2 regions of the Paenibacillus sp. OK076 genome follow, and region 1 is predicted to be linked to the other one. Evidence: riboswitches for the same ligand, from Rfam matches in the RefSeq annotation. Region 1 holds a riboswitch; the other holds the start of a gene.
The links. Region 1 has a riboswitch for thiamine pyrophosphate ahead of BMY78_RS00105 (ECF transporter S component). Riboswitches for the same ligand answer to the same signal wherever they lie in the genome.
Positions count from the first base shown of each region.

Region 1 (3,619 bases):
ATCATGCGTACGGACAGCAGTACATCGCAAGGGAAAATTACAAATACCCGTTATTCTAAAGTCCCGACCTTATTTAAGGGATTTGCTTCGGGAAAAACCAGTCAGTCCGGAAATACGCAATATTAAGACAATGATATCCGTGAGCGAATAAATAAAGAATAATGCTAAAAAGGGATGTCCCCCGTTATGTTTATTCATCACGTAGGGGACATCCCTTTTGGTGTTGCATTCAGAAGAAGCATCATTTGCCCACCTGCGCCGATACAAAGGTCTCTAAAGCCTGGGCGGGCATTCCAATTTACTTTTCTTCCGGAACTTCAACGATCACTTTACCTTTCTCAGGGGCAATGGAGCCCGCATGGATGGAGCCGGACTTGTTCATGATCTCGTAGGAAGTCTCTTCAAGCATACGAGAATACTTAAATGATACGAGGGTTTGACCCTTGACGGAAGGGCGAGTCCCTGCTTCAGCAACGGGTTTGGTTTTGATAAAAAACAGGTCACCGATAGTTCCGGCATCTTTACCGATATTGGCCTGCCATTTCAGCAGGGCGTTTTCATTTTTAATCGTGTAATAGCTGATCAGATCGTTATCTTCAACAATGAAGAAACTTTCCTTTTTGCCTTGTTCAAAAATGTATTGAATGGATGAATCCACTGGACCCAGAGGGTTGCGAATCTCCAGGCGTGCTTGTCCCAGTTCAGAGAAGCGTGGCAAATGCAGCGCAGCTTCACGCGCCACAGTCAGATCAGCACTGCTGTAGTCTTTGACCACCGCAGCATCCGTGGTGTAGATGTAGGCCTCCTTGGCCGTCTGGTTCCAGCGAACCTGTGCGCCAAAGGCTTCGCCAATGGCACGGAGCGGAAGCATGGCTTTGCCATTCACCAGAATGGGAGCGGACGACAACGTCGCATTCTGACCGTTTTTCTTCATTGTTTTGCTGTTGGGTATAAGAACATATTTGTCGCTGTCTGTGCTGATGCTAATCTGTTTTGTTTTGTTATTGTAGCCAAACGTATAGTCCCCGAGGAATTGAAGTTCAGTCAATGCTACGTACGTTATACCCTGCTTTATAACCACATCATTTTGAGCTTGTACATTGTTAATATACGCTGTCGGTTTGTGTGTTGTTGCTGCTTCCGCGACAGTGGATGACAGCAGTGCGGGTGCCGTACCCGCGGTGAGAATCGAAGCGGCAAGGATCATTTTCCACTTTTTTTGCTGCCAGGCAGTATTGGTTTGTTTCATCATTATCAATCTCCCTTCTTGTATACCAAACGGACTACTTGATCCAAATGTTGCATAGTATTGTAAAGTACACCACAGAATGTCTTCTCTGATTTACCCAAAATACAGCGTAATGATTTTTCCGGGATTGTCACAAATACCCATGTGTTGTACAGTAGAAGCAATGAAATAAGTGAACCGGGAGCTCAATGAAGTTGGGCTGAGAGAGCGGCCTTGTGCCGCTGACCGTAAATCTGATCTGGGTAATGCCAGCGTAGAGAACATGAATTTGCGATGTGCAATGGTAAGCGATAGGGATAGAACATAAATGTCAGCGTTTCTTGGGTGCAGCAGGATTTTTCTGATGTGACGGGAATGGTGTCGTTTGTTTTCTTCTTTCTCTATATCTGCCTAATGCGCAGCATCGTGAGATTGTAAACTGTGCGTATGGCCTGCCTGGAAACCGGGGAGGCTTTTTTGTTTGTTTTATTGTTTATTTTATAAATCCAGGGAAACAGAGGAAGGAAGTAGAGAACATGTCAACAGCAGTAGGCAGCAACAGATTGAAGTTAACCGATATTTTGGTAACGATTGTGATTGCGGTGGTCTTCGGGGTGATCTACAAAATATGGGGACCTACATATGATCTGATGAAGCCATTCGGCGTTCATGCGGAGCAGATGATTTATGGCATGTGGTTTATGGCGGGAACCTTTGCCTTTGTAATCATTCGTAAGCCGGGTGTAGCCATTCTGGCTGAAGTAGCGGCATCCACGGTGAGTGCTTTTCTCGGAAGTGAGTGGGGCATGTCGACACTGGTGTATGGACTGTTGCAAGGGCTGGGTGCAGAGATCTTCTTCGCCGCATTTCTGTATCGGAAAAGCAATCTGTTCGTCACCTGCCTTGCGGCTATTGGTGCAGCGGCAGCTTCGCTTGTACTGGATTATCAGTACGGGTACATTGATTCCCTCTCGGCTTGGAACTATACACTGTTTATCGGGTTCCGCTTCATTGGCAGTATTCTGATTGCAGGTGTATTCGCCTATTACCTTGCCAAAGCGCTGGAGCTTACAGGTGTAACACGATCCCTTAGACCGGTGTCGAAGCAGGATTACGAGGCGCTGGACTAGATGAATGAAGTGGAGAATGTGCAAGCGGTAGGTGTTACGAATCTAAGATGCAAGTTCCCGGGAGAGAAGGCCTTGGTGTTTCAAGGCTTGTCTCTCTCTGTGCGTCAAGGGGAGAAAGTATTATTGCTTGGTCCAAGCGGATCTGGCAAATCAACCTTGCTGCAAATTCTGAGCGGTCTGATTCCGCGATCTGTGGAGATTCCGATGAAATGTGATGACATTCGGGTGCCTGAGCAGCCCGGCATTGTTTTTCAAGATCCGGATACCCAGTTCTGTATGTCATATACGGATGAAGAGATTGCTTTTGTATTGGAGAACCGGAATATTCCACGCGAGCAGATGCCTACCCTTATCCATCAATACCTGGAACAGGTTGGGTTATGCTTTGAACATAATCGAACACTCATTCAATCGATGTCTCAGGGTATGAAGCAGCGTCTTGCGATGGCTTCGATTCTGGCCATGGAGCCAGACGTACTCTTTTTGGATGAACCAACGGCACTGCTGGATGATGAAGGAACCTCTCAGGTGTGGGAAACGGTGAAACAGATTGCACAGGACAAAACACTCATTATCGTAGAACATAAAATTAATGAAATCGTCGAGTGGGTAGACCGAATCATCGTATTGTCGCCTGAAGGAAAGATTGTGGCAGATGGCCCGGCGAATCAGGTGTTTACAGATGAGCGGAATATGCTCAGGGAATACGGGATCTGGTATCCAGGGGTCTGGGAAGAACGAGGCCAATCGAAGGCACAGGCATGGGTCTCAGGAGAGGATAGTCGTTACGGTGCAACAGAAACTGAAAGTATAGATTATAAGGAGGGGGAAACCTCTGCACTGATCCAACCAGCCCTGGAAATGCAGCAATTCACCGGATGGCGCGGAAAAACGCCATTCATTCAGGTGGAGCAGGCCAAGGTATGGAACGGAGATTGGGTGGGGATTGTCGGGGCTAACGGGGCAGGTAAAAGTTCATTATTGCTGTCCATGATGAATATTCTAAAAACGACAGGTCAATATGTTGTGGAAGGACAATCGGCTGGAAAAACCGAGCAGCTTGCAGATCGCATTGCCTTTGTATTCCAGAATCCTGAATTTCAATTCGTGACAAATTCAGTCCGTGATGAAGTGGGATTTTCCTTGCTGAGCGGAAAGCTAACTGCCGAAGAAAGAGGTATCCGAACCGATCATATGTTGGAGCAATTCGGACTGAGTGAGCTGTCCGGTAGGCACCCATATCAATTGTCGATGGGACAGA
Region 1 is NZ_FOCH01000001.1:16,910-20,528, forward strand. Features, by position in the region: gene BMY78_RS00095 (pectate lyase) at 1-126, shown strand, start outside; gene BMY78_RS00100 (copper amine oxidase N-terminal domain-containing protein) at 299-1,252, opposite strand; TPP riboswitch at 1,416-1,526, shown strand; gene BMY78_RS00105 (ECF transporter S component) at 1,765-2,358, shown strand; gene BMY78_RS00110 (ABC transporter ATP-binding protein) at 2,359-3,619, shown strand, end outside.

Region 2 (3,619 bases), 3.3 Mb from region 1:
GCTGTTTGTTGCGCTCTTCCAGATTCAAACGCCGAACGGCGAACGTTAATACTTCCGTACCTGAGGCTTCAACCGCCTGGCTCTGCACTTCCAAGTCCGAAAATTTGCCTGTACCCATAAGCAATCTTGACTCAAACGTATAACTCCCAATCCTCAACATGATTCAACCGCCTCCCACAAAATGTACAATTTCAATTCGGTCTCCGTCTCTTAAAGTGGTCGTTTCATGATATTCCCGCGTTAAAATTTGACGATTCAACTCAACCACGACGGTTTTTACTTGCAAATTAAATGAATGGAGCAATTTGTCCACACGATTTAAGCTATCTTCAATTTGCATGGTTTGTCCGTTGACAATGATATTCACTGCAACATCTCCTTTGTGTTCAAACGTTCTGGACTAAGGTCCTGAATCCCCATCTCTTCCGAGGTTTTGCCACAAATCAAGTCAGCCATGAGGCTCGCTGTAATCGCACTAAGCAATATGCCGTTACGATAGTGTCCAAAAGCAGCGAATAAACCGGGAACACTTTCGCAAGCCCCCACATAAGGCAATCCATCCGGAGTCGAAGGACGGACACCCGCCCACGCTCGGATAAAATGGGCTTCCTTTATGCCAGGTACCCAGTTTGTTGCAGCTGCAAGCAGCTTCTGAATGCCTTGCACCGAAACGTTCATATCTGTTCTTCCAGGAAGGCTTGTTGCACCGATCCATACTTCTCCATTAGCTTTGGGAACAATATATATATCCTCTGCATACACCGTTTTGTCTGGCCTGTACCCGGCATGGTGAGGTGAAAACTGTACGGCTGCAATCTCTCCCTTTACTGGTAAAACAGGCGATTTCAGACCCACATGTCTCATCAATTCTTCACCATGTAACCCTGTAGCAATAATGACATTTCTCGATGTCATCGTTCCTATTGAAGTCTTGATCCCTTGCACTCCATTCACATCCGTATGCAAACGGACATCCTGTACACCTTCCATCACCCTTGCACCCATTGCTTGAGCCGATCTGACATAAGCCTGCGTTAAGTTGACAGGAAGAACCTCGCTCTCGGAAGGTCTGTAAAATGCTCCATACGTATCCCTGTTTAACCATGAAGCTTCCTGTTGGACAGCGACACGATCCCACCAAATATGTTCTGTAGATAAGGTAGACGATCGATTATTCTTGTAACTGCTGACCTCACTGTATGAGCGAAAAGGAGTAATAAAACCTTGCTGTTGCAGCCCCATTTCAACGCCGCTAAGCGCACTGATTCGTTCCTTCTGCTCATGAAGCAAAGCTCTGCTCTGCCGGGCAAGCTTTGCCATCACAGCATGAGTAAATTCCTCACTGTCAGCGGCAAGCATGCCTGCGGCTGCACAGGAAGTTCCACCAGCGATCCGAGCACGCTCAACCAGAAGAACGTCATAACCTCGGGTAGCGAGTTCACATGCGATAGCACAACCGATAACGCCTCCGCCTACAATAATGGTTTCTGCATGAAGCTTGCCTCGAAATTCTGCTCCAACTTTACTCCTCGATACTGTGCCTGGATGATACCCTGAACGATTCCCGCTTCGGCTTCTTGCTTCCTTTCTCATGGCATCATCTCCTTGGTTCGGCGTATTTCTCTGAATCCGTAATCGCCAGTCGCAATGCAGCGGCAGCCAGTTCCGGCTGATCATTCGTCCAAATCGACGAAATCACAGCGGCTCCACGGGCACCAGCAGTTCGAATGGCAGCAATATTCTCCGTTGCAATCCCACCAATCGCGATGACCGGAATTGAAACTTTAGCGCATACCTCTGCTAACGAAGCAAGTCCCCTGGGCTCGAAATTTGGTTTACTGGGTGAGGCATATACATGCCCGTAAAAGAGATAATCCGCTCCACGTTCTTCTGCAACTTTTGCTTCTTCCAGAGAATGAACCGATACTCCTACGCGAAGCCGATTGTTTCTCCTCAACACATCCTTATCGTATTTCCGAATAACTGCTTGACCCCAATGCACACCACCAAGCAACGCATGATGATCAAGCTGAGTGGAGCCATTCAGAATGATTCGGTTAAATGGGACACCTCGTGTTCTGAGACTTTGCGCCCAATACATCTGTTGCTCAAGGGGCAGCTTTTTTTCCCGTATGTGGATATAATCGACCCACCGCCATATATCCTTAGCAATATTCAGAAAAGAGTCCAAGTCTCCTGTACCTGGTGAAACCACATGCAGTTCGAATAATCGTGTTGTTAACTGTTCGTGGAAGATTTCCGTCCTGTTCACCCTCCTCTTGTATGATTTAAGCGGATATAAAACAACAAAAAAGCCACTCCCGTAGGGGAGTGGCCACGAATTTAGAATTCATGGATCAACTGAATGACTGTCGCATGGGATTACTCTATATATACATAATGCATAACAACTACAGAAACCAACATAGTCGCAACGCTGTATACTTAGAAACCGCATGAATCATCTTGCAGGCCATATCGCAAAGTTATCGATAACGCCCTTTGTCATTAGCTGAAACGCGCCACTTCCCTACGCTGGTATGATCCAGATCAGGTACAAAGGGTCCGGAATCGCATTCTTCCATCTCAGCCGCATCGTGCGGCCCCCCTAGTGTTCATATGAAGCTGTAGCCTATGTTACCATAGACACTTTTTTTTGTCACCGTACATTTCCATTTATTACGTTATTGTTTCTCGGACCAAGCTTCAACATCCCACGTTTTGGTAACCCAATCTTCATAAAAATCAGGTTCATGGGATACGAGCAGCACGGTACCCTTGAATTCTTGCAAGGCACGTTTCAGCTCTGCTTTGGCCGTTACATCCAAATGGTTTGTAGGCTCATCGAACAAAATCCAGTTACTTTCACGCATCAGAAGTTTACACAAACGAACTTTGGCTTGTTCACCACCACTAAGCGCGTTAAGCGGACGGGTGATATGCTCATTTTTCAATCCACAACGTGCGAGATGCCCCCGGACTTCATTCTGTGTCAGATGAGAAAATTCATTCCACACATCTTCAATCGGGGTAATGTTTCCTGCACGTACTTCCTGTTCGAAATAGGCTGTCTCCAAATAGTCACCCAAGAAAGTCTTACCGCTGATTGGTGGGATTTTTCCCAAGATGGTCTTGAGCAGTGTGGATTTACCTACACCGTTACAGCCAACAATGGCAATTTTCTCGCCACGCTCAATCGTCATCGTCATTTTGGGCAATAATGCATACGAATATCCAATTTCAAAATCAATGCCCTCAAAGACGGTTTTACTACTCGCCCGGGCATCCTTGAATTTAAATGTGGGTTTGGCCGCTTCGTCTGGACGATCGATCCGTTCGATCTTGCCGAGCTGCTTCTCACGGCTCTTGGCACGACCGGAAGTAGAAGCACGGGCTTTGTTCCGCTGGATGAAATCTTCCTGCTTCTTGATATACTCCTGCTGTTTCTCATAAGCATCAATATGCTGCGCCTTATTCATGTCGGCCATTTCAAGGAATTTGTTATAGTTCGCTGCATAACGCGTCAACTTGGCAAATTCCAGATGATAAATAACGTTAACGACCTCATTCATAAACTCCGTATCATGCGAAATCAGAATAAACGCATACGGGTAATCCT
Region 2 is NZ_FOCH01000001.1:3,313,525-3,317,143, forward strand. Features, by position in the region: gene BMY78_RS14565 (thiazole synthase) at 1-160, opposite strand, end outside; gene thiS (sulfur carrier protein ThiS) at 164-367, opposite strand; gene thiO (glycine oxidase ThiO) at 364-1,593, opposite strand; gene BMY78_RS14580 (thiamine phosphate synthase) at 1,598-2,272, opposite strand; TPP riboswitch at 2,511-2,620, opposite strand; gene BMY78_RS14585 (ABC-F family ATP-binding cassette domain-containing protein) at 2,685-3,619, opposite strand, start outside.
Region 2: another riboswitch for thiamine pyrophosphate. It lies ahead of BMY78_RS14580 (thiamine phosphate synthase); the one in region 1 lies ahead of BMY78_RS00105 (ECF transporter S component).